4 regions of the Lysinibacillus sp. FSL P4-0201 genome follow, and region 4 is predicted to be linked to each of the others. Evidence: riboswitches for the same ligand, from Rfam matches in the RefSeq annotation. Region 4 holds a riboswitch; each other region holds the start of a gene.

Region 1 (5,595 bases), 500 kb from region 4:
CATGCATGCGTTCCATCAAAATGCCTGTGAATAAAAAGTATGGTAACATGATGATTTTTTTTGCACCTAGTTTGACACAACGTTCAATTCCTTCTTCAACTCGTGGATCTGTGACACCCATAAAAGCACTTTCTACGTATTTTACAGGTAGTTTTTCCCATAAAAGTCGCGTGATTTTATAAAAATCACCATTAGCAGATGGATCACTGCCACCTCGTGCAATCAATAAAATCGCTGTGTCTTCCTGCTCTTGTTCTGAATTAAAGCCAATTTCAGCTAGGCGATCTTGTAAAATGGCAAAGATTTCATCATGGATACCAATTGTTTGACCATATGTGAAGGTAATCGTTGGATAATGCTCACGCGCATGCTCGATTTCCGCTGGAATATGCAGCTTTGAATGGCCTGCATGCAGTAAAATGATTGGAATTACATGTACCTCTGTAGCTCCCTTTTTCACACAGTTTGTAATACCTTCTTCGATGTTAGGTGAAGCAAATTCAAGGAAACAAGTTTCCACTAAAAATTGTTCATCAATACGAGGTGTCATTTGTTCGATAAATGTACGAACCTCATCATTTCCTGCTGCTAAACGGCTCCCATGGCCGACAAATAAAATAGCTTTCATCTCTCTACTCCTTACTAGTCGCCGCACGGAGCTGGCTCTACTTTTATTTTGGAAGACATATCTTGATACGTAAAATGCAGTATCTTTTTCACACGTTTAAAATATTTAAACAAGCGTTCATTTGGATGAGCATTTGCTTTATATTCTTCAATAATATCTGTAATGAGTGGAATCAGTTGCTCAGGCTCCAGCCCTTCTACAACAGGCTGTGCTGCGTGTGCTGTACGACCGACTGGTTTTGCTCCAATAAAGACATCAAATTTACTTTTGCGGTAGACGATGCCAATATCATCAAATACAGCCCGATAACAGGCCATCCCACAGCCATTAAAGCCAATATTTAATGTCTTCGGTAAGGACATACCGCCTAGTTTTTCTTGTATTTCCTCTGCATATGGTATTGAATCAGCCTTTTCACCGTAGCAAAAATCACAAGCCTTCAGTGATAACACATCACCAATCGGAGCTAATAAAAACCCTACTTCCTGTAATTTCTCTGTGATCTGTTCAGGGGCAGTCGTTGGTATTTTCAAATGAATTTGATGATCTGGTGTGTATTCCATCGTCCCCTCATCCCCAACGACCTCCGCTAACGTCATCATTTGCTGGGGAGTAAAAAACTTATTGGCTACACCAGGACTTACTGCTAATTCAAAAATAGATTCTATTTTTTGCTGTACAAGCTTCGGTGTTACTTTGACTGCGCTTGTCCCTTTTACCATTGCAAGTGCCGCTGTAGCCATTTCAAGAGCTGTTTTTTTCGGCTTTGGCGTAACGGCTATACTGGGTTTATTAAAGCGCCCTGCATTAGGGTCAGTCGTAAAGTCATTTCGCGCTGTTCCCGTCTCTTGGTTCATTGCCCAAGGTTCATTTTCTTCGCGTAAACGTTGATGTGGACGTAATGGCTGTTTCTCTTCACCCAGGGTATATTTACGTTGGTAACCGCGGGGCGTAATCATCTTATTGTCATAGAAAAATGTTGACGAATTCCCGATAATGACAGTTGTCAACATACCAATATCATGTTCTAGCATTTCTGCTAGTGTTGTCATGGTCACTTCTTGACGTTCTCGATAGGCACTTTTCACAAGCCCTACTGGTGTGTCTGGCGAACGATATTCTAAGAGTATTCGTTGAGCCTCGACAATTTGTCTTGTTCGACGTCCACTTTTAGGATTGTATAAAGCAATGACAAAGTCCGCCATTGCAGCTGCCTCGACACGCTTTGCAATTAAATTCCAAGGTGTTAGATGGTCACTCAAACTGATTGTACAAGCATCGTGCATAATAGGTGCACCAAGTATGCTAGCGCATGAATTAATCGCAGAAATCCCAGGAACAATTTCTACTTCAATTCCTGTTGCTTCTGTCCAGCCTAGCTCAATTAACACCTCATAGACTAAACCCGCCATGCCATAGACGCCTGCATCACCACTCGAAATTACTGAGACGATGCTCCCTGCTTCGGCTTGACGAACGGCTTCCTGTGCACGCGACACTTCTTCTGTCATGCCTGTACTAACAATCGATTTTGCACTTACTAAATCTTGAATCAGCTCTACATAGGTTTTATAGCCTATAATCATATCACTTTGTTGTAAAGCCTCTACTGCACGTGTCGTAATATGCTTAAAATCTCCAGGTCCAAAGCCTACTACGAAAATTTTTCCTTTTTGCGCCATGTTGTTACCCCTCTTTCACCTTTTCGATCCCTTTAGTGGCAGTTGTTTGAGCAGTACGCTGTAATGTACCTTCACGAAGTGTAAAGACATGTTCGTTGTATAAGGATTCATGATGTAAATCTTGTACTAGTGTTCTAGCATGCTCTGTTGATGGCACACGATACCAGTTTCCTTGAGGATAAGCGATTACCACACAAGCATCCTTGCAGCGTCCATTACAGCGCGTTCTTGTCGTATGTATTTCCTGATCGAGTGCTTGCCGCTGTATCTCATCTCGAATGGCTAAGGTAATTTCCTCCCCATCCTTTTTCATGCAGCTACTGCCATTGCAAATAAAGAGATGTGTTTTCATCCCCTCTAAATTCCAAGTTGTCATCTTCTGTCTCCCCTCATTTGCTTTTTGGAAAAAGAAAAACCTTTACTCTATAACGAAGAGTAAAGGTTTTGTAGAAGCCAAATAAAAACGAATAGAATGAAATACAGGTACCCGCTTTCGCTTCAACTTCTCCCTCCGAAAAGTTTGCATGCACAATCAAATAAGCAGGTTTCCTGACTTAAGCTTCATTTTACTGTCGCACCTTCCCAAGTTTATACCAGTGGCTTTGCGATTTCATCAGCTATTACAGTAGCGGGGGCTGTATTGGATTTTCACCAATTTCCCTATTATCTCGAGCTATTCGAGCACTTATTGACGTTTTATATGAAATTTTTATTAGAATTTTAAATAGAAAACTGTCTTTATCATATCTTATTATTTTAAAATTTCAATATTTCTTTAAAAATTTATGACAAATTTATCAATTTTGAATGGAACTAGGTATGAAATTTATACAATCTATATAATTTGTGCACAAACTTTTATCAGAATATTCACCGTTGACCTTTAATTTAAAAAATTCCATAAAAGGTATAGCATATTTATGGAAATTCATGTTACACTTTGTCGTGAAATCTCACAATTTGAATGTTTTTCGGTGCAAAGTGCTTGTCATTTTGCTTAAAAGGGAAGCCGGTTTGAGTCCGGCGCGGTCCCGCCACTGTAATAGGGAGCTTTATAGAATATGTCACTGTCCAACGGATGGGAAGACCTATAAAGCATTGAACTAGAGCCAGGAGACCTGCCGAAAAATAAGTGATCGTTTCAACCTACGAGGATAGGTGTGCGGCTTAGCAGATGAGACTGTTATTTGCTTTTTTAGCTATGCACTTTTCCACCTAAGGAGAAGTGCTTTTTTAATTACGCACGCAATATTCTAAAAATCTATTAATTAGTTAGGAGGAAAGCTTTTTGAAATTATCATGGTGGAAATTTAGTTATTTTTTACTGGCCTTTTTAATCGTGCCAAAACGTGCCTTTGCCATGCATATCATGGAAGGTTTTTTACCAATCGAATGGGCTATTTTTTGGTGGGTGATCTCTATCCCATTTATCATTCTAGGATTGCGTTCTATTCGAAAAACCATTGATGAAAATCCTGAAACAAAAATGCTTTTGGGGCTTTCAGGAGCCTTTGCCTTTGTGCTATCCGCCCTAAAAATCCCTTCAGTTACAGGTAGTTGCTCTCACCCAACTGGTGTAGGACTTGGGACAGTACTCTTTGGCCCTCTAGCAATGAGTGTAATTGGAACAATCGTTTTATTATTTCAATCTTTATTATTAGCTCATGGAGGAATTACAACTTTAGGGGCTAATGCCTTTTCTATGGCTATTGTTGGTCCTTTTATTGCTTACTTTGTCTTTAAAGGGGCTCAAAAAGTAGGGTTGTCATTTTCACTAGCCATATTCTTTGCAGCTATGCTTGGTGATTTAGGTACATACATTGTGACTTCTGTACAACTAGCACTAGCCTTTCCTTCAGAGGTTGGAGGCTTTATGGCATCCTTTACAAAGTTTGCAGGTATTTTTGCCTTAACTCAAATTCCTTTAGCAGTGAGTGAAGGAATTTTAACGGTCATTGTGATGAATTTCTTGAAAAAATACAATGTTAGCGAATTAAAAACGTTACGTGTTTTCTCAACAAAGGAGGCACATTAACAAATGAAAAAAAATTTATTGTTATTAGCAATTGTTGTGTTGTTAGCCATCATTCCCTTATTCATACAAAAAGGTGCTGAATTTGGTGGTGCTGATGGAGAAGCAGAAGCAGCTATTGGTGAAATCAATGCGGAATATGAACCATGGTTTGAAAGTCTATGGGAGCCACCAAGTGGTGAAATCGAAAGCTTATTATTCGTGCTACAGGCAGCTATAGGAGCTGGCTTTATTGGCTACTTCATCGGCTATATGCGTGGCAAACACAAAGAAGGTTAACCATTATGTTACTCATTGATAAGTATGCCTATCTGAATAAGCTAGCGTCCGTTCATCCGCTAGAAAAAATGATATTTTCACTTGGACTACTTCTCATAACGCTCATCATGAGAGATGAACGACTTTCACTCATTACATTTTTTGTAATGAGTGCTTTTATCATTTTAGGTGCAAAAATTCCGCTTGCATACTACGGCAAATTATTATTGCTACCTAGCTTTTTCTTATTAACAAGTCTCGTATCTATTTTACTTTCCTTTACATCATCAACGAATGCACTCCCTGCCCATATTTGGTCGTTTACATTTAGGAATTGGACTGTCTTTATTGGGAATGCAAGTGTGTTAGCAGCGCAACAGCTGTTCTTTATTGTCCTTGGCAGCATTAGTTGTTTATACTTTTTAATTCTAACCACTTCCGTACAAGGAATATGTTATGTGCTACGACAATGGCGACTCCCCTCTTTATTAGTGGAGCTCGTCGAACTAACCTATCGTTTTATTTTTATGTTTTTAGAAAGCATGCAAAATATACATCTCGCCCAGCAAGCACGTCTTGGCTATCATTCACCGATGCAATGGCTACGCTCTGTCTCCATGCTTATTGTGGCATTATTTGTGGAAATGTTTCAGCGTAGCCGAGAGCTCAACAATGCCATGCAATCACGTGGAGGCGATGCCGTCTACTGGCAAGAGATGGGCTCTTATAGCAAGAAAAATTGGCTAGGCATGGCAGCTATTTTACTAGTCCTCATCGTATATGGAGGGTATTTTACATGACAGCATTTTATTTTGAACTCAACCAATTATCTTATGCCTATGCGGATGGTACGAAGGCGTTGTCAGATATTACATTAGATATTCCAAAAGGTAAAAAAATCGCCATACTCGGACATAATGGCGCAGGAAAATCGACTTTATTTCAGCATCTTAACGGTATTTTAAAACCTACAGCTGGGACGATTGTATTCGAAG
Region 2 (5,595 bases), 1.8 Mb from region 4:
CGTTTCACATCGCTAATGACATAATCACCAGGAACTGAGCGATTTAATAAGCAATTATGCCAGCCAATACCTGGGTTATGAACTGCAGAAGATACGGTCTTCAGAGGAAGCTCTGATTGAAGTTGGATATATTGTTCAGTTATCGTAAAGTGCTCTTTTTTGATGACAGCTCGCTGCTGATAGTCTGTAGCTGCGGGCATCATTGTAATTTGAGGTTTTGGTATTTCAGGGTGAGCATATGTAGTCACCCGTGCTTGATAAACTTCTTCAATTTGGGAGGCAATTAATACTTCATGTGGTGCACCAAGTGCTCTCATTTGTCCGCTTTCCATCAGCAATAATTCATCACAATAAAGTGAGGCTAAATTCATATCGTGTAGTACCATAACGACTGTTAAACCACACTCCATGGCTTCCTTCCGAACCATATCTAAAATTTGACGTTGGTGTGCAATATCAAGATGATTCGTTGGTTCATCCAGCAGTAAGATTTCAGCTGTTTGAGCTAATGCCTGTGCAACAAAAGCTCTTTGTTGTTCACCGCCAGATAAAAATTCCATCGGTGTATGCTCATATCGCTTTACACCTGTTTGAAGCATTGCATGTTGAACTGCCTTCTCATCTTGTGCAGACCAACTCGAGAAAAAGCCTGTTTGATGCGGGTAGCGCCCCAGTGAAACTGCCTCTCTCACACTGTTCGAGAAAGCATTTGCATGAAGCTGTGGTAATACAGCCATTTTTTTCGCCAAAGCACGAGCATTATAAGAAAGAATATTTTGTCCATCAATCGAAACGGTTCCAGCAGTAGCTGGTAAAATACCACTCATTACTTTTAATAATGTGGATTTCCCGCTACCATTCGGCCCTAGAATGCCAAGAATTTTTCCTTTTTCAACAGTAAAACTAATGTCCCTGACGATTGGTACATCTTCATAGCCACCTGATAGATGTTCAACAACAATCATGCCCGTACCCCCTTGCTTCTTCGCTGCTTATAAAAAATATAGGAGAAAACAGGTGCTCCAATAAATGCCGTAATAACACCAATTGGTAGCTCTCTTGGCACAATGATTGTTCGTGCTACTAAGTCGCAAATAATGAGTAATGTTGCACCATTGAAAAAAGATAATGGTAATAAGTGGCGATGATCAGAACCCCAAATCATCCTTGTCATATGCGGCACCACTAATCCTACAAAGCCAATTGTGCCAGAAACCGCTACAGCCGCTCCAGTTAACATGGAGCCACCTGCTAATATCAAATATTTACTGCGCTTTACATTAACACCTAAATGTTTTGCTCGCTCTTCACCATACAACAAGACATTTAATTCTCGTCTTTGTGTCCATAGCATAATTGAACCAACAATCACAAAAGGAATGATCATTTGGACATATGGCCAACCACGCATCGAAACAGAACCAAGTAGCCAGCCTATTACCTGACGTAATTCTTCACCAGATAAGGCAATCATTAATGAAATAAGGGAACCTAAAAAAGAACTAAAAATAACACCTGTTAATATCAACGTTTCCATTTTTAATGAGCGGTCTACGAGTCTAGCAAAGCTCATAACAACTACCATCGTAATGATAGCACCAATCATACTGAAGATTGGCAGCGCATACAAACCGACAACAGGTATAGAAATACTAAAAAAGATCGTTAAAACAGCACCAACAGAAGCCCCTGATGAAACCCCTAGTGTATATGGATCTGCTAATGGATTTTTTAATAAACCTTGGAAAGCTGCTCCAGCAATAGCTAGAGATGCGCCTACTAGTCCCGCTAATAACACGCGAGGCAAACGAATTTTCCAAAAGATATTGGCGGCTGTTTCATCAACCGCCTTATTCCACAATACTTCTAATGGAATATGAACCGAGCCTATCGCTACGCCACACCAGATGCTAATAAGAAGAAGCGTACATGTTAATGTATAGGCTAGTGCTATTTTTTTCACTTAAATACCTCAGGATAGATTGCTTTTGCTAATTCTTCTAGACCTTCAGCTAAACGTGGCCCTTGACGACTTGTCGTACTTTCATCTACCTGCACAATCGCATTATTTTTTACGGCATTAATCGTATCAAAGCCCGCACGTTTTGGTATTTTCGTTAAAATATCTGGTACATAATGATATGTCACCACGATGACATCTGGATTTTTTGCGATAATTTGTTCTGCATCAATTTTATACCAATTATCGCCATCTACAGCTACATTCTCTGCATTGATCATTTCAAGCATAGCGTTCATAAATGTACCATTGCCAGCTGTATAAATATCTGGCTCATCTGATGCTTCAACTAACACTTTTTTGGGTTCAACATCCTTGACTTTAGACAAAACTTCTTCTACTTTTGCCTTCATATTAGCGACAATTTTTTCTGCCTCTGGTAATTTCCCTGTAGCACGTCCAAGTTGCTCAATTGTTGTATATGTTTCATTAAAGTCTTGTGCATTTTTTACAACAAATACTTTCAAACCTGCTGATTCAAGCTGTGCAATAGCCTCTTCTGAAAGAGACATGCTAGATTCGTGTGAAAAAACGATATCTGGTTTTAAGGCAATAATTTTTTCAATATCGTATTCCATACCGCCAACCTTATCCTTCTCAGCTGCCTCTGGCGGATAATCGTCGTTGTCCGTAACACCAACTATTTCATCATTTAAACCTAGTCCAAAAAGGATTTCAGTATTACTTGGAATAAGTGAAACAATTTTCTCAGGAGGTGCTTCAAGTGTAATGTCCTTACCAAGGGCATCTGTTATCGTCATTGGGAATGTTGCTTCATCCACCTGTGCTGTTTCTTGCTGTGTTTGTTGCTCGTTAGATGGCTTGTTATCTTTTGCTTCCTGCCCACAAGCAGCTAGCAAGCCTACTGCTAAAAATGCTGATAATCCTATTTTCCAAAATTTCTTCATGTGAATCCTCCTTCGTTGATCCGTGCAACATTTCGCTTTATTCTACATCAAAATAAAACCCCTCATCTTTGATCGATGAGGGGGCAAAATCGCACCAAAAAAACTGATACAAAATCCACCACCCTATCCTCGTAGGTTGTCATGTCGTTATAAAGGCAGGTCTCCTGGCTAGTGCTACTTGCGATTTTTCAAGCCTTCCCGAAATCTTCAGTGGCATCATTTGAAAAAACTCACACTTACAGTGGCGGGACCGCATCGGAATTACACCGATTTCCCTTTTCACTTTACTTAAGTAAAGAACCTTTATAATATTCAGTTGATTTCATTATACATGAAAATGAAAAAAGTCGCCTCCATTCAAGACGACTCCCCGGCCATTATACAATTTCAGAAAAGTATTGGACTGTTTTCATTTGAGCACCCATTTCTCTTAATGACCATGTCTGTTCTAAATAAACGTCCGCTAGTTTTTCATATTTCCCACCAAATTTATGTGCCCACTCAACCGCTATGACACTTTCATAAAGGTGAGCCATTTTTTCCGCCATACCCTTAGCTTCAAAAGTTTTCGTTGCCTCGTCTAAAGCGCTAAAAATTTGCAGTTTCACAGACATATTCGCCAATTGTTCTTTAACGATTTGTACTAGTGAGCTGTCAGCTAATTTGTCTAATCGTTCCTCCATCTCCTGTACAAACAGTTCATGAGCATGAAACTTATCTACTAAACGAATGAGTTCTAAGGCCAAAATATTAGCCGTACCCTCCCACACCGTTAACACTTGGGCGTCTCTTAATAAGCGGGGCGTTACAAAGTCTTCTATATAGCCATTACCTCCGTGTAATTCAATTGCCTCACTAGCATAATGAACAGCTTGCTCTGCTGTTTCCTTTTTCATAATGGCAATATATAAACGATTCATAATAAGATCTTGCTGAGTTCCCTGTCCACTTGTCACTTTATCGTATAATTGGATAAGATCAAAAACTGTCGCTACTTCCACGTGCAACTTAGCTGCAAATTTCCCTAAAGTATCCTGAATCATAGGGTACTGTGTTAAGGGCTTGCCAAATGCATGTCGATTGCTTACATAATGTTTTGCCTCTAAGAAGCCGCGACGCATAATACCAATTGAAGCGACTGCATTACAAATTCTAGAGAGATTTAGTGCTTCTAGCATATAATAAATCCCTTTATTTTGCTCCCCTACAACATAGGCAAGTGCACCATCAAATTCTACCTCACCAGAGGGAACTGCCCGAACGCCTAGCTTATCTTTCAGTCGGCGAATACGTAAATGATTTGTTGTTCCATCTTCTTTGCGCCAAGGAACTGCAAACAATGTTAAGCCTTTGGAACCTGCTGGAGCACCTTCTAGTCGTGCTAATACCATCGCTACACCACACATGCCCGCATTGGATGCAAAATATTTTTCACCATATAGACGATAAGCAGTGCCATCCTTTCTCGCCTCCACCACATTTGCACCTACGTCAGAGCCCCCTTGACGTTCTGTTAAAAAGGTCGCACCTTCATATAAATCTGTGTCACCTGTTGCACACACATGTGGTAAAAAACGCTGCTTTACCTCTTCATCTGCATAATGATCTAATAGATAGGCAGTTGCCATTGTCAATGTTACTGGACAATAAAAACCGGGCTCTGCATGTGATAGCAAATAACCTTGTGCAAAGCTATAAACATAATTCCCCTTGTGTCCTAGCTGCGGAATATGCTTGTGTACATAACCTACAATCCCAGTATTATATGTCTCTTCAATCGTTTTTTTATAGCCATCATTAACCCAAACCTCTGATATCTCTTCACCATAGGCATCATATCTTTGAAGGCGAGGCTCACCCTGTCGATCTGTATGCTTTGCCCTCGCATCAATATCACCTGCACATAGCTCACCAAAATCTGTTAACTCTCGTTGGGCATAGGATAAAAACTCTTTATCTAACATCATTTTCACTATTTTTTGAAGCGTGTCATCTTCAGTAAAAAAGTTCGTAGTACGCATTGCTTCTTGTTGTAATACTTTCATGCTATCTCACCTCTTGCCCCTTTAAATTTTGTTTTAATATTTTGCCTGATGCATTGCGTGGTAGCGCTTCTACTTTTTCAAAAATACGTGGTATTTTAAACTTTGCAAGATGCTCCTCTAAATAAGCTTTCAAAGCTTCCTCATGGATGTCTTGTTTAGCAGAATACACCGCCTTTACAGTTTCCCCCCATTGCGGATGTGGTACACCAATTACCGCAACCTCGAATATACCTTCAAAGCTCAATAAACAATCTTCAATTTCTTTCGGATAAATGTTGACACCTCCCGAAATAATGACATCCTTTTTACGATCTACGATCCAAATAAAACCATCTTCATCCTTGCGAGCTAGATCTCCGGTTTTTAACCAACCATCAATAAAGGCTTCATTAGTAGCTACTTCATCCTTATAGTAGCCAAGCATGTTGCCCTCACCCAACAAGACAATTTCCCCCACTTCGCCTACATTTACATCTTCTCCACTGTCATTCACAATACGCAACTCTGTACCAAGTGGCGCCCGCTGACCAATACTTCCTGCCTTTGCTTCATGCTCCTTGCCAAATAATAATGAGCCACTTGGACCTGCCTCTGTTAATCCATATACACAAGTCAAATTATT
Region 3 (5,595 bases), 170 kb from region 4:
AACTCGTTCTATCTTCACCAAATGTCCATTGCTGTGGTGTTTTGTTCTTCAAGTTTATGTAAAACAAATTCGATATATAGTCATTTTTCTTCTCGTCCATACGAGTCTCTACATAAACTACCTCTGTCCCATCTGGTGAAAGCTGTGGATCTGCTACTGATTTTAAGTGATAAAGATCTTCTGGTTGAATCCCTTGTTTCGATGTCATGTTCTTGCTCCTTTGTATTGTAATTTTCTGTGCCTTACTACAATACTTCGACACCCTAAGTAATATTCCTCTATTTAATTGAATTTTTTACTAGTTCCCAATATTCTGCTGACTTTGTTCTGCGATAAAATTTATAAAAGGGCTCATTTGGGCGAGCATGCTCCTTATAAAGGTTTATCAGGTGCAGTAAAAAATCTTCAATTTGTGTGACGTCTACCCTCTTAGCGAATAACGTGCCAGCCTGTGCCTTTGCTCCCATTGGTATTGCCCCTAAATAGACATCAAAGCTTTCTTGTTGGTAAACGAGTCCAATATCATCATAGACTGCATTGTAGCAAGCTGATGCACAGCCATTAATATTGACACGCACTCTTGCAGGTACCTTCATCCCCTCTATGGCATGATAGAGCTGTTCGGTTATCGGAGCAGCCTCCATTTTCTCCCCATCACAAAAATCGCAGGCCTTCATGGCTATGATTGAACCAGAGGGAGCAACATAAAGACCTGCTTCCTGTAAGGCTTGCACCGCTTCCGTGGCATCGCACGTTGGTATGGATACGAGTATACTATAGGAAGCAGAATATTTTATCGCCCCCTTTTCGCCAGCAATTTCGGCTATTTTTTGGAATTGTGCAGGAGTATAATGCTTATTAATAATGCCAGGGCTAACGGCTAGACGGGTAAACTCACCATGACGGTTCAGTGTTTCAAATGTTTGATCTGGTACATTTTTTTGAAATGCGTTCATTTTTATCGCTCCTTATAAAAAAGGAGCTAGCAAAAACGCTAGCTCGAATGGATTAAAAGTTTTCAGGATAGAAGCCCTTTGCTAAAATTTCAATGGCCTCTGCCGCACGAACCCCTTCAGACGCTGCTGAAAGTGGCAGGATGACAAAGCGCTCATTTTTGACCGCTTCCATCTCCTTTAAGGCTGGATCATTTTTTAAGAATTGGATCTTTTGGTCTGCCGTTGTTTCACCGTAATCAATCACGACAACTACCTCTGGGTTGCGGTCTACTGCATCTTCCTTCGACACAGTTGTCCAGCCTGATTCCACATCACCAAAGATATTTTGTCCACCCGCGATTGTCACAAGTTCATTCATAAAGTTTTGACCAGCTGTAAATACATCCTTTTCACCGCTATCAAACACAAGAACACGTAATTTTTCGCTATCTTTTGGTAATTTAGCTTGTACTGCCTCTACATCTTTCGTCATTTGCTCAATTAAAGCTTCGCCACGATCCTCAATACGGAAAATCTTCGCGATATTGCGAATATCAGTGAAAATATCCTCTATTGTTGGCTTTGTCATGTTGGAAGCCGTATGTAAATACGTATGGATGCCTAATTCTTCAAGCTCTTCTTGTGTGCCTACACCCTTTTCGCCAAAGCCACTTTTCCAGCCAGCATATAGGAAATCTGCCTCGGCATCGATGACTTGCTCCTTCGTTGGGTATTGATCGGAAAGAACAGGGACCTTATCGTATGCCTCTTGCAGTGGTTCATAGATTTTATCATCTAAGTAAGCTGTCCCTACCATAGAATCCTCTAAACCAAGTGCTAACATAATTTCTGTCACATGTTGATTTAAGCTAATCGCTTTTGTTGGTGCTTCCGTATATGTTTGAGTTGTGTCATTATTTTTAATGGTTACTTCTGCTGCCGCCTCAGATGGCTCAACCTTTTCACCTTGTGCAACTGATTCCGTTTTGTCCTTTGCGTTACAAGCCCCTAAAACAGCGACCAAGGCAATGATCATCATCAGCCATATACTTTTCCATTTCTTCATGTCCTTTTCTCCTTTGCTGTTAAAATATAGAAAGAAATCAGAGACTTCTTTACTACTAAGGTAGTTGGAAGGGCATAAAAAAACCCTCTTGTCGCCAAGAGAGTAGCATAGTGAAATAACGGTATCATTACCTTCATCACTATCCCCATCCTCGTGGTTCTTAGTCAAAAAATACATACTGGCAGGTATCCTGGCTTAGGTTCATCATCTATACGCCTTCCCATAGTTTCACTACAGTGGCATGCTGTATAGACTCCCCATTTACAGTTGCGGGACAGCATCGGAATTGCACCGATTTCCCTTTTAAGCAAATGACAAATGCCATTTGCACCAATACGTTCTATAATGGTCAATACTATTGATAGACTAGCAGAAGAAAATTTATCGCGCAATCAGTAGTATGACACTAAAAGTATAATCATCATTATATTAGCACTATTTTGACATAAAGACGAACTATTTTACAAGAAATATAGAAGCTAGTATTCTGTTACAATAAAAAGATAGCATTCTATAGAAACGAGGATTTCTTATGTACAAAACGATCGGTGTACTTGCGCACGTGGATGCAGGAAAAACGACCTTCTCTGAGCAAGTGCTTTTTCATACAAATTGTATTCAAGCACGGGGGCGTGTTGATCATCAGGATACCTTTCTTGATCATCATGAGCTAGAGCGCAGACGAGGCATTACGATATTTGCCGAGCAAGGGCGCATGAATATTGGCGATGATACATACACATTGATTGATACGCCAGGGCATGTCGATTTCTCCCCTGAGATGGAGCGTGCTATTCGTGTGATGGATTATGCCATTATTATCATTAGCGCTGTCGAAGGGATACAGGGCCATACAGAAACAGTGTGGCAACTTTTACGTCAATACCATGTCCCTACCTTCTTCTTTATCAATAAAATGGATCGTGAGGGTGCCAATATGGAGGCTGTCATCAGCCAGCTTCGCAAAGATTGCTCTCAGTATGTATTATTCATCGATGAGCCACTGCGAGCAGACTATGTATCAAATAATATTATGGAATGGCTGGCGGAGCGCGACGAAAAATTGCTTGATGCCTTTCTAAATGAGTCATTGGAGCATGAACAGTGTCTTGCTCAATTAAAGGAAATGATTAAAAATGAAGGTGCCTTCCCTTGCTTTGCTGGCTCGGCCTTAAAGGATGAGGGCATTCAGGAATTTCTTGACCAGCTCCCGCTGTTAACGGCTTCCCATTTTGACAAGGATGCCCCGTTTGAGGGCGAGGTTTTTAAGATTCGTCATGATGGGCACCAGCGTTTAACCTTTATGAAGGCAACCAAGGGCTCGTTGCATGTACGAGATGAATTTTCATTTGACGAAGTAACAGAAAAAGTGACCGAAATTCGCCTTTATAACGGCAGTCGCTTTGAGACCGTTCAACAGGTAGAGGCAGGAGAAATTTTCGCTGTCAAAGGACTGAGCCAGGCAAACATTGGGGATCGAATCGGTACAACGATGCTATCACAGCCCTATGAGCTTGTCCCAACCTTACAGGCAAAGGTTCAATATGAGGGTGATCAGCATATCAAGGAAGTGCTACAGATTTTCCGTTTACTCGAAGCAGAAGAACCGTCCTTGCGTGTGGTCTGGCAGGAAAAATTTCAGGAAATCCATGTGCATATTATGGGTGCCATTCAATTGGAGGTCCTGACAGAGGTATTAATGACGCGTTTTTCATTAGCTGTCTCCTTTGGTGAGCCGCAAATTTTATACATGGAAACCATTGCGACGACCGTAACGGGCTATGGTCATTTCGAGCCCCTCAAGCATTATGCAGAAGTTCATTTATTAATGGAGCCAAATCCACGTGGAACAGGTAATACCTTCACCAATGCCTGTCATGCCGATCATTTATCTGTAGGCAATCAGCGCCTTGTTGAAAAGCATCTGTTTGAGCGTGACCATCATGGGCTACTAACAGGCTTCCCTGTAACAGATATTCATTTTACACTTCTAACAGGTCGCGGGCACAATGAACATACATCGGGGGGAGATTTCCGTGAAGCCAGTTTCCGTGCCCTGCGTCAGGGGCTGGAGCAGGCACAAAATGTTCTACTTGAACCCTATTATCGCTTTAAAATGAAAGCTTCAAACGACTTTATCGGTCGTATGATGACTGATATTCAGCAAGCAGCTGGCACGTTCGATGACCCGATTTTATCCGAAACGGATGTTATCATAACAGGTCGTGCACCTGTTGCCACTTTAATGAGCTACAGCACAACCTTTGCCGCCTATACAAATGGGAAAGGTGCACTCACACTCCAATTTGATGGCTATGATGTGTGCCATAATACAGAGGATGTGATTGCACAGATTGGCTACGATAAAAATGCCGATCCTGAGTATAGTTCCTCTAGTATCTTTTGTGCAAAGGGCAAAGGATATTCGGTTCCATGGCAAGAAGCACAGGCAGCCATGCATTGCCTGTAGGATGATGAGACTGCTCGCTTCGGGTATTTCCTCGGCTTCCACGGGTATCCATCGCTCTAGCGCGGGTATTTCTTGCTTGGGCATCAATATATCTCTACCCTGCCACAAGATATTACAAGCCCTCCAAAAAATGGAGGGCTTGTTTTTATAGTGCACCGACAGCTTTCTTTGTTGGATTGTCCAACAAATATGCGGGTTCAACTATTACATAGTCATGCTTGTTCGTAAAATCAATTAGTACCTTACCAGGTTGACTTTTTAATAGTTGTAGATGATCAATTAATTGCAGTAAAAGCTTGTGACCGTTGCCACGTGGATGCCAGTTGAAATGATAATCATTTAACGCTTGCACCGCTTCAATAAATTGGGCATATTCCTGCTGCACAAATGCAATGAGTTTGTCATGATGAGATGCTAAATCATATAAATATGTTTCGTAAAAGCGCATGACAATCGAGCATAATAAGTCATTGACACGAGCGGCACTTAAAACAGGCTTTGGCTCCAATGATAGACGGTCGAGGTTGGGCTTTGCGCGTGTAGAATCAATGCGCGTAATTAAGTGATACGCTTCTCCGTTGACCTCATAGACAATCGGATTGGTCGGCATGTACATCATAAAACTATTCGTCTTTGTTTTTAGTTCATCTGCTATGGCTGCTTTCGCTAAAAGATGACCGTCCACATCCCCATTTTGTATCCAAATAATTTCTTTATTATATAAGATTTGCTCAAAGAAGCGATCATTACGAATCAGCTTCGTTGCTAATAATTGATCGATCAGAGACTCGACCACCATTCTTGTTTTCGCTTTCTTGGCAACTTCTGTGCGTGGTTGCTTACAAATGTTCAGATCTTCATAAGGCGTTTCCAACATTGTCGTTACATGAATATTTGTCATACGTGCATCCCCTTTGCGTACATATTTTCAAAACAAAAAGGACTCCCTACTTTTGAGGAAATCCTTCATTTTATCTTCTTTCATCACACAATGCCAAACAAACCCTAAGTATGTGTGAACGAGTTCGATTGTGAACCCTTTCATTTACTATGGGCGTTTGACGTACTGTGACGAACAGAGCATTCTGTTTTGTCAACATGCCACCTCCTATTCCTCGTAGGTT
Region 4 (5,595 bases):
TGATTAAACAATAACACAACAAGGATGATGGCAAGTCCTGGATAAAGCATTAATTCAGGATGCTGTCTCATGTATTGCTTTCCTTCATTGATCATCATGCCCCATTCTGGAATCGGTGCCTGCACCCCAAGTCCGATAAAGGAAAAGCCTGCAATTTCTAAAATCACCTTCCCGATATCTAATGCGACAATCGTGACAATAGATGGCAATAGATTGGGTATATAATGGCGTCTAATTAATTGGATACCTGTAGTGCCCGTTATCCTAGCAGCTTGAACAAAGTCTTTCTCATTGATGCCAATAAACAAACCTCGGATCATTCTTGCATAATAAATAAGCTGTGTGAAAATGAGCGCTATTAAAACATTTTTTAAGCTAGGACCTAATATACCTAACAGCCCAAATGCAAGTACGAGTGTCGGAAAGGCTAATAAAATATCACATAATCGAATAAAAAGAAAATCAATTAATCCTCTTTTCAACGCTACAAAAGCACCCAGTAGGATAGCTAAAACAATAGCGACTAGCTGAATGATGAGCGCTGAACCTAAAGAATAACGAATACCTAAAAGAAGGCGTGACAAGATACACCTTCCTAAATGATCTGTACCTAATGGATAGTCCCAAGACGGGACTGAAAATTTCTTAGCAATATCGACAGCAAAAGGGTCGTGTGGCATTAAAATTGGCGCCAACAGTCCTAATAAGCCAGTAATGACAAGGAGGAATAGACTGATTAATCCTGTTAAGTTGCCACTTTTTGTTCGTACAAATTTCATTTTTAATCTCTCCTACCCTTCATCATTAGATGAGGGTCCAATAAACGATGCAATATATCTGTACATAAATTGGCAAGCACATAGATAACCGCAATAATTAACACATAGCATTGTACAACTGGATAATCCCTGTTCATAATGGATTCTATTAAGTACCTGCCGAGTCCGGGCCAGCTAAAAACCTGCTCCACAATCACGGCTCCACCTAAAAGATTGCCAAGGGTCATGCCTAGCAAGGAAGTCAAGGGAATAGCAGCATTTCGCAAAACATGACGGATAAGAATCACGGAGCTTTTTAATCCTCTTAGCCGTGCATATTGAACATATTGCTGCTGTAATTCTTCTAGGATGGTTGAACGGATAAGCTGAACGAATAATCCAATTGTTGGTAACGCCAGTGCGAAGGCGGGTAAAACTAAATGAGCAGGTGTGCCCTTCCCGTTTGTCGGAAAGAGTCCTAATTTTAAGCTAAATAAATAGAGTAATAGGAAACCTAACCAAAAGGCTGGAATCGACACACTCAATATGCTAAAGAATCGTATGATTTTATCGATGATGGTGTGCTTATACAATGCGCTTATTACTCCGAATGGAATACTTAGCCCTAAAATGAGGATAAACGCAGCAATAGCTAATTCAATGGTTGCGGGTAATTTCACGAATAGTTCATGTGCCACAGGTAATTTACTAACAAAAGATGTTCCAAAATCTAGCTGGATTATGCCCTTTCCCCATAGCAAATATTGAAGAAAAAACGACTTGTCCGTTCCCAGTTCCTCACGTAATGCCTGAATGGCTTCCTCTGTTGGCGCAACCCTTGCCAAACGTAGTATGACTTCAGCAGGCTCTACAGGAACAAAACGAATAAATACAAAGGTTAGGATGGAAACGCCTAATAAGACAAAGGGCAATGTTAAAATTCTTTTTAAACAAAAGATCCATGTTGATTCATACATGCTGTCACTTCCTACTCAATCCTATGATAAAGAGAGAGCTGTCTCTGCTAGACACACTCTCTCCTCCACTTTTATTTTTCTTTAGCCATTTGTGCATAAGGTATATCATATTCAGATGCACGTGGTGCAAAATCCTTTAGAGATGGTTGATAAATCACATTATTTGTTTCGTAAGAAATAGGGTAAAAGAGTGCCTGGTCATGAAACATCGTTAAAATATTCGTGTAAAGCTGCACGCGTTCCTGTTCATCTGTTCCTACTAATAATTGGTGAATTTTCGTATCGATTTCTTTGGCGTTTGCTAGGCCTAATTTCGCCTCGTACACACCACTAGCATTTGGTGTAGCTGATTCATTTGCAAAGCTATGTGGATCTGTAGGTGGTCCATTGGTACGCCAGAAATTAATATCCACCTGGTCATCCATCAATTTTTGAAGACCGACCATTACATCTGCCCCTTCTAAATTCAACTGAACGCCAATTTTTGCGAGTTCACCTTGCATTAATTCTGCCATTGGTTTTTGAATTGCATCGGATGCAATGTAAATCAAATCTAAAGACAACAGCTGTCCGTTTTTTGAACGAATTTTTTCACCCTTAGGTAATAACCACCCTGCCTCATCTAGCAATTGTTGGGCTTTTTCTGGATTGTATACAATAGGTGCTAAATCTATATTGGCATAAGGAATCGCATCCCAGAACAATGTGTTCGCTACTTTTTCCGTACCATGTGTAATACTGTCGACCATTTGTTCCTTATTAATAGCATATTGAATGGCTTGACGTACCTTTAGCTCAGATAATGGACCAGATTGTGTATTGAATAGCAGTGCTTTCGTAGATAAAGGCTCAGAGGTAGCAGTTTTGTATTTGCCACTGTCTTTTAAATACGTATAGTTATCTAAACTAATAATGCCACGCCCATAAATTAAATCTAATTCTTCGTTTTCAAATGCTAATGAAATAGATTCTGAGTCAGGAATAATTTTTACTTTTATTTGTTCAACTAGTGGTTTTTCTCCCCAATAGTTTTCATTGCGACTAAATAATGCATATTCGTCCTTTTTGTATTCAGTTAATACCCAAGGGCCTGTTCCAATCGGTGCTTTGATAGAATCTTGCGTCATATCATCCTTTGGGAATCCGTTATCCCCTAAAAAACGGAAAGGTCTGACGAAGGCAAGTTCGTTTAAGACTGGATAATAAGGCTCATCCAATTGCAGACGAATTGTAAAATCATCTACTTTTACAACCTCTTTCATGTGGTTAACCATGCCCATCCAAGAATGCATGTCTCGATTCGCTAAAACGGCGTCAAAGTTACGAATGACATTATCTGCATTAAATGCAGTGCCGTCTGAATATTTCACGTCTTTTCTTAGATGGAAAGTATACGAAGTTTTATCCTCAGAGATGTCCCAGCTTTCGGCGAGCTTAGGCGTAACAGTACCATCATCATTGTATTCCACCAAGGATTCATAAACCATTGCTTGGGCAGTCATTTGATTCGGTAAATATGTATGAGGATTCAATGGACCGACATCTAATGGCCAGCCAATCGTTATTATTTTTTCATCTGTTTGGTTTGCTGAGGTCTTTTCCTTTTCTTCATCCGTGCCTGTACAGCCAGCAAGTAAACTGAACGTCAGGACAAGCAGGAAAGGAAGTAAATACTTTGTCAATCTCATTTTCTGTCTCCTATCTCTATTCGTAGTACAAATACATCTACTTGTTGAAGAAGAGAAGGCATAAAAAAACCTTATTCTAAAAAAGAATAAGGACAGAAAAACCCACGATGAGCAAGTCTCCATCCATCTCCCTATCTTTCGTAGATCATCAATGAATCTTCTTACAAGCAGGCATTCTGGCTCATGAATCATCATTTTGTTTCACCTTCCCAAGTACTCACTCAGTGGTATTTGAAACAAAACTCCTCATTTACAGCTGCGGGACAGCATGGGATTTTCACCCATTTTCCTTTTAATTGAATGAAAGACGATTTCACTCAAACTTGTAATGATTGCTATGAAATTAGTAATAAACATAACATGCTCGCATGTTCACGTCAATTTTACTTTCTGAAGATAATATATATATATCGACGTAAGATAAAAAGACTAGGGATTTACCCTAGTCTTCGTTATTGGAGAGTAGATGTGGTAGATTAAAAATCATTTCGTTAGCTTGATGTAGATTGCTGTACAGCTTGACGCAACGTTTTAGTAGCAGCAACCATATTCGCTAAAGCTGCAACGGTTTCATCTTCTTTTCTCGTTTTTAAGCCACAATCTGGATTCACCCAGAATTGATAACGGTCCAGCACCTGTAGACTATCTTTCATAATAGCGAGCATTTCATCCTCGCTTGGTACACGAGGGCTATGAATATCATAGACGCCTAAGCCAATTCCTTTTTTATAGGGCTGCACTTGTAGTGAGGTAATAAGTTCCCCATGACTTCGTGATGTTTCTATGGAAATCACATCTGCATCTAGTGCGCTAATTGGTTCGATGAAATCATTAAACTCGCAGTAACACATATGTGTATGGATTTGTGTTTCATCTTTGACACTAGATGTCGCAAGCTTAAAGGAATTGACAGCCCACTCTAAGTAAGCCCCCCATTCCTCCTTTCTAAGCGGTAAACCTTCTCTTAACGCTGGCTCGTCCACTTGAATAATTGATATACCTGCGTTTTCTAGTGCTTCCACCTCTTTACGGAGTGCTAATGAAATTTGATAAGCGACATCTTTACGGGACAAATCATCTCGCACAAAGGACCAATTTAATATTGTTACTGGCCCTGTCAGCATGCCTTTTACAAATCGCTTCGTTAGGCTTTGGGCATAGGCGGATTCTTTTACGGTAATTGGTGAAGCCCATGCAACATCTCCATAAATGATCGGAGGCTTCACACAGCGTGATCCATATGAAACAACCCACGCTTTCTCTGTAAAGGCAAAGCCAGTCAGCTTTTCACCGAAATATTCGACCATATCTGTACGCTCAAATTCACCATGAACAAGTACATCGATATCTAATTCCTCTTGTATGGAGATCCAGCGCTTTGTTTCGTCTTCTAAAAATGTTTCATAGGCTTCATTCGATAATTGTTTCTTTCGCCACGCATTACGATTTCTTTTCACTTCATCTGATTGCGGGAAGCTACCGATTGTAGTTGTTGGAAACAGCGGTAATCCTAAGGCTTGTTGTTGGATCGTTTGTCGCTTCGTAAAATTACTGTGTCGTTCAAAATCTTGCTTTGTCACAGTTTGAACGGCTTGATGAATTAACTTATTTTGGCGGATTGGATGATTTTTTAGAGCCTCAATCGCCTTCATACTTTCTGAAAAATTATGTTGTAAGGAACCATCTTTATCTCGTCTATATTTAGTCAGCCCCGTGATTTCTACGATTTTCTCATCTGCGAAGGCCAGAGACTGCTTTAAAACAGGGTCAAGTTCATTTTCAAGAGAGGTTGTGATTGGAACGTGCTGTAGGTTACTTGATGGTTGAATCCATAGTTCAGCAGCATGACTTAGCTGTTCAATGGCTTGAATTGTCGCATTGACCTCCGCCAGGTTTGAACGCCAAATATCACGGCCATTCACAACCCCTATTCCTAATACTTTATCCTGCGGGAAACCAAATTGACGAAGTGACGCCATATTTCCTTTATAGCCATGAACAAAGTCCAAACCGAATCCTTGAACAGGCAATGTACTTAATGCTTCATAGGCACTTAAAGCTTCGAAATAAGTCTGTAGCATTATTTTAGCCTCAGGAACGGCAGTGGCTAACTGGTCATACATTTCTTTCACCAGCTTTATCTCTGCTGGATCAAGTGTTAAGACGAGGGAT

The links. A riboswitch is a leader RNA that binds a small molecule or an ion and turns the genes downstream of it on or off. The one in region 4 is predicted to bind cobalamin.
Region 1: another riboswitch for cobalamin. It lies ahead of MKY76_RS14475 ((2Fe-2S) ferredoxin domain-containing protein); the one in region 4 lies ahead of nikA (nickel ABC transporter substrate-binding protein).
Region 2: another riboswitch for cobalamin. It lies ahead of MKY76_RS03015 (ABC transporter substrate-binding protein); the one in region 4 lies ahead of nikA (nickel ABC transporter substrate-binding protein).
Region 3: another riboswitch for cobalamin. It lies ahead of MKY76_RS11055 (ABC transporter substrate-binding protein); the one in region 4 lies ahead of nikA (nickel ABC transporter substrate-binding protein).

The regions. Positions count from the first base shown of each region.
Region 1 is NZ_CP151995.1:2,869,132-2,874,726, forward strand. It holds gene MKY76_RS14465 (sirohydrochlorin chelatase) at 1-628, opposite strand, end outside; gene cobJ (precorrin-3B C(17)-methyltransferase) at 643-2,310, opposite strand; gene MKY76_RS14475 ((2Fe-2S) ferredoxin domain-containing protein) at 2,315-2,686, opposite strand; cobalamin riboswitch at 2,832-3,014, opposite strand; cobalamin riboswitch at 3,266-3,451, shown strand; gene MKY76_RS14480 (energy-coupling factor ABC transporter permease) at 3,599-4,345, shown strand; gene MKY76_RS14485 (energy-coupling factor ABC transporter substrate-binding protein) at 4,349-4,621, shown strand; gene cbiQ (cobalt ECF transporter T component CbiQ) at 4,627-5,400, shown strand; gene MKY76_RS14495 (ATP-binding cassette domain-containing protein) at 5,397-5,595, shown strand, end outside.
Region 2 is NZ_CP151995.1:612,787-618,381, reverse strand. It holds gene MKY76_RS03025 (adenosylcobinamide amidohydrolase) at 1-965, opposite strand, end outside; gene MKY76_RS03020 (iron ABC transporter permease) at 962-1,963, opposite strand; gene MKY76_RS03015 (ABC transporter substrate-binding protein) at 1,960-2,928, opposite strand; cobalamin riboswitch at 3,065-3,248, opposite strand; gene MKY76_RS03010 (acyl-CoA dehydrogenase family protein) at 3,306-4,973, opposite strand; gene MKY76_RS03005 (long-chain-fatty-acid--CoA ligase) at 4,975-5,595, opposite strand, start outside.
Region 3 is NZ_CP151995.1:2,206,489-2,212,083, reverse strand. It holds gene MKY76_RS11065 (S9 family peptidase) at 1-208, opposite strand, end outside; gene MKY76_RS11060 (precorrin-3B methylase) at 279-956, opposite strand; gene MKY76_RS11055 (ABC transporter substrate-binding protein) at 1,009-2,001, opposite strand; cobalamin riboswitch at 2,164-2,351, opposite strand; gene MKY76_RS11050 (translation factor GTPase family protein) at 2,534-4,471, shown strand; gene MKY76_RS11045 (hypothetical protein) at 4,617-5,372, opposite strand.
Region 4 is NZ_CP151995.1:2,372,447-2,378,041, reverse strand. It holds gene MKY76_RS11845 (ABC transporter permease subunit) at 1-779, opposite strand, end outside; gene nikB (nickel ABC transporter permease) at 782-1,735, opposite strand; gene nikA (nickel ABC transporter substrate-binding protein) at 1,807-3,423, opposite strand; cobalamin riboswitch at 3,572-3,765, opposite strand; gene metE (5-methyltetrahydropteroyltriglutamate--homocysteine S-methyltransferase) at 3,915-5,595, opposite strand, start outside.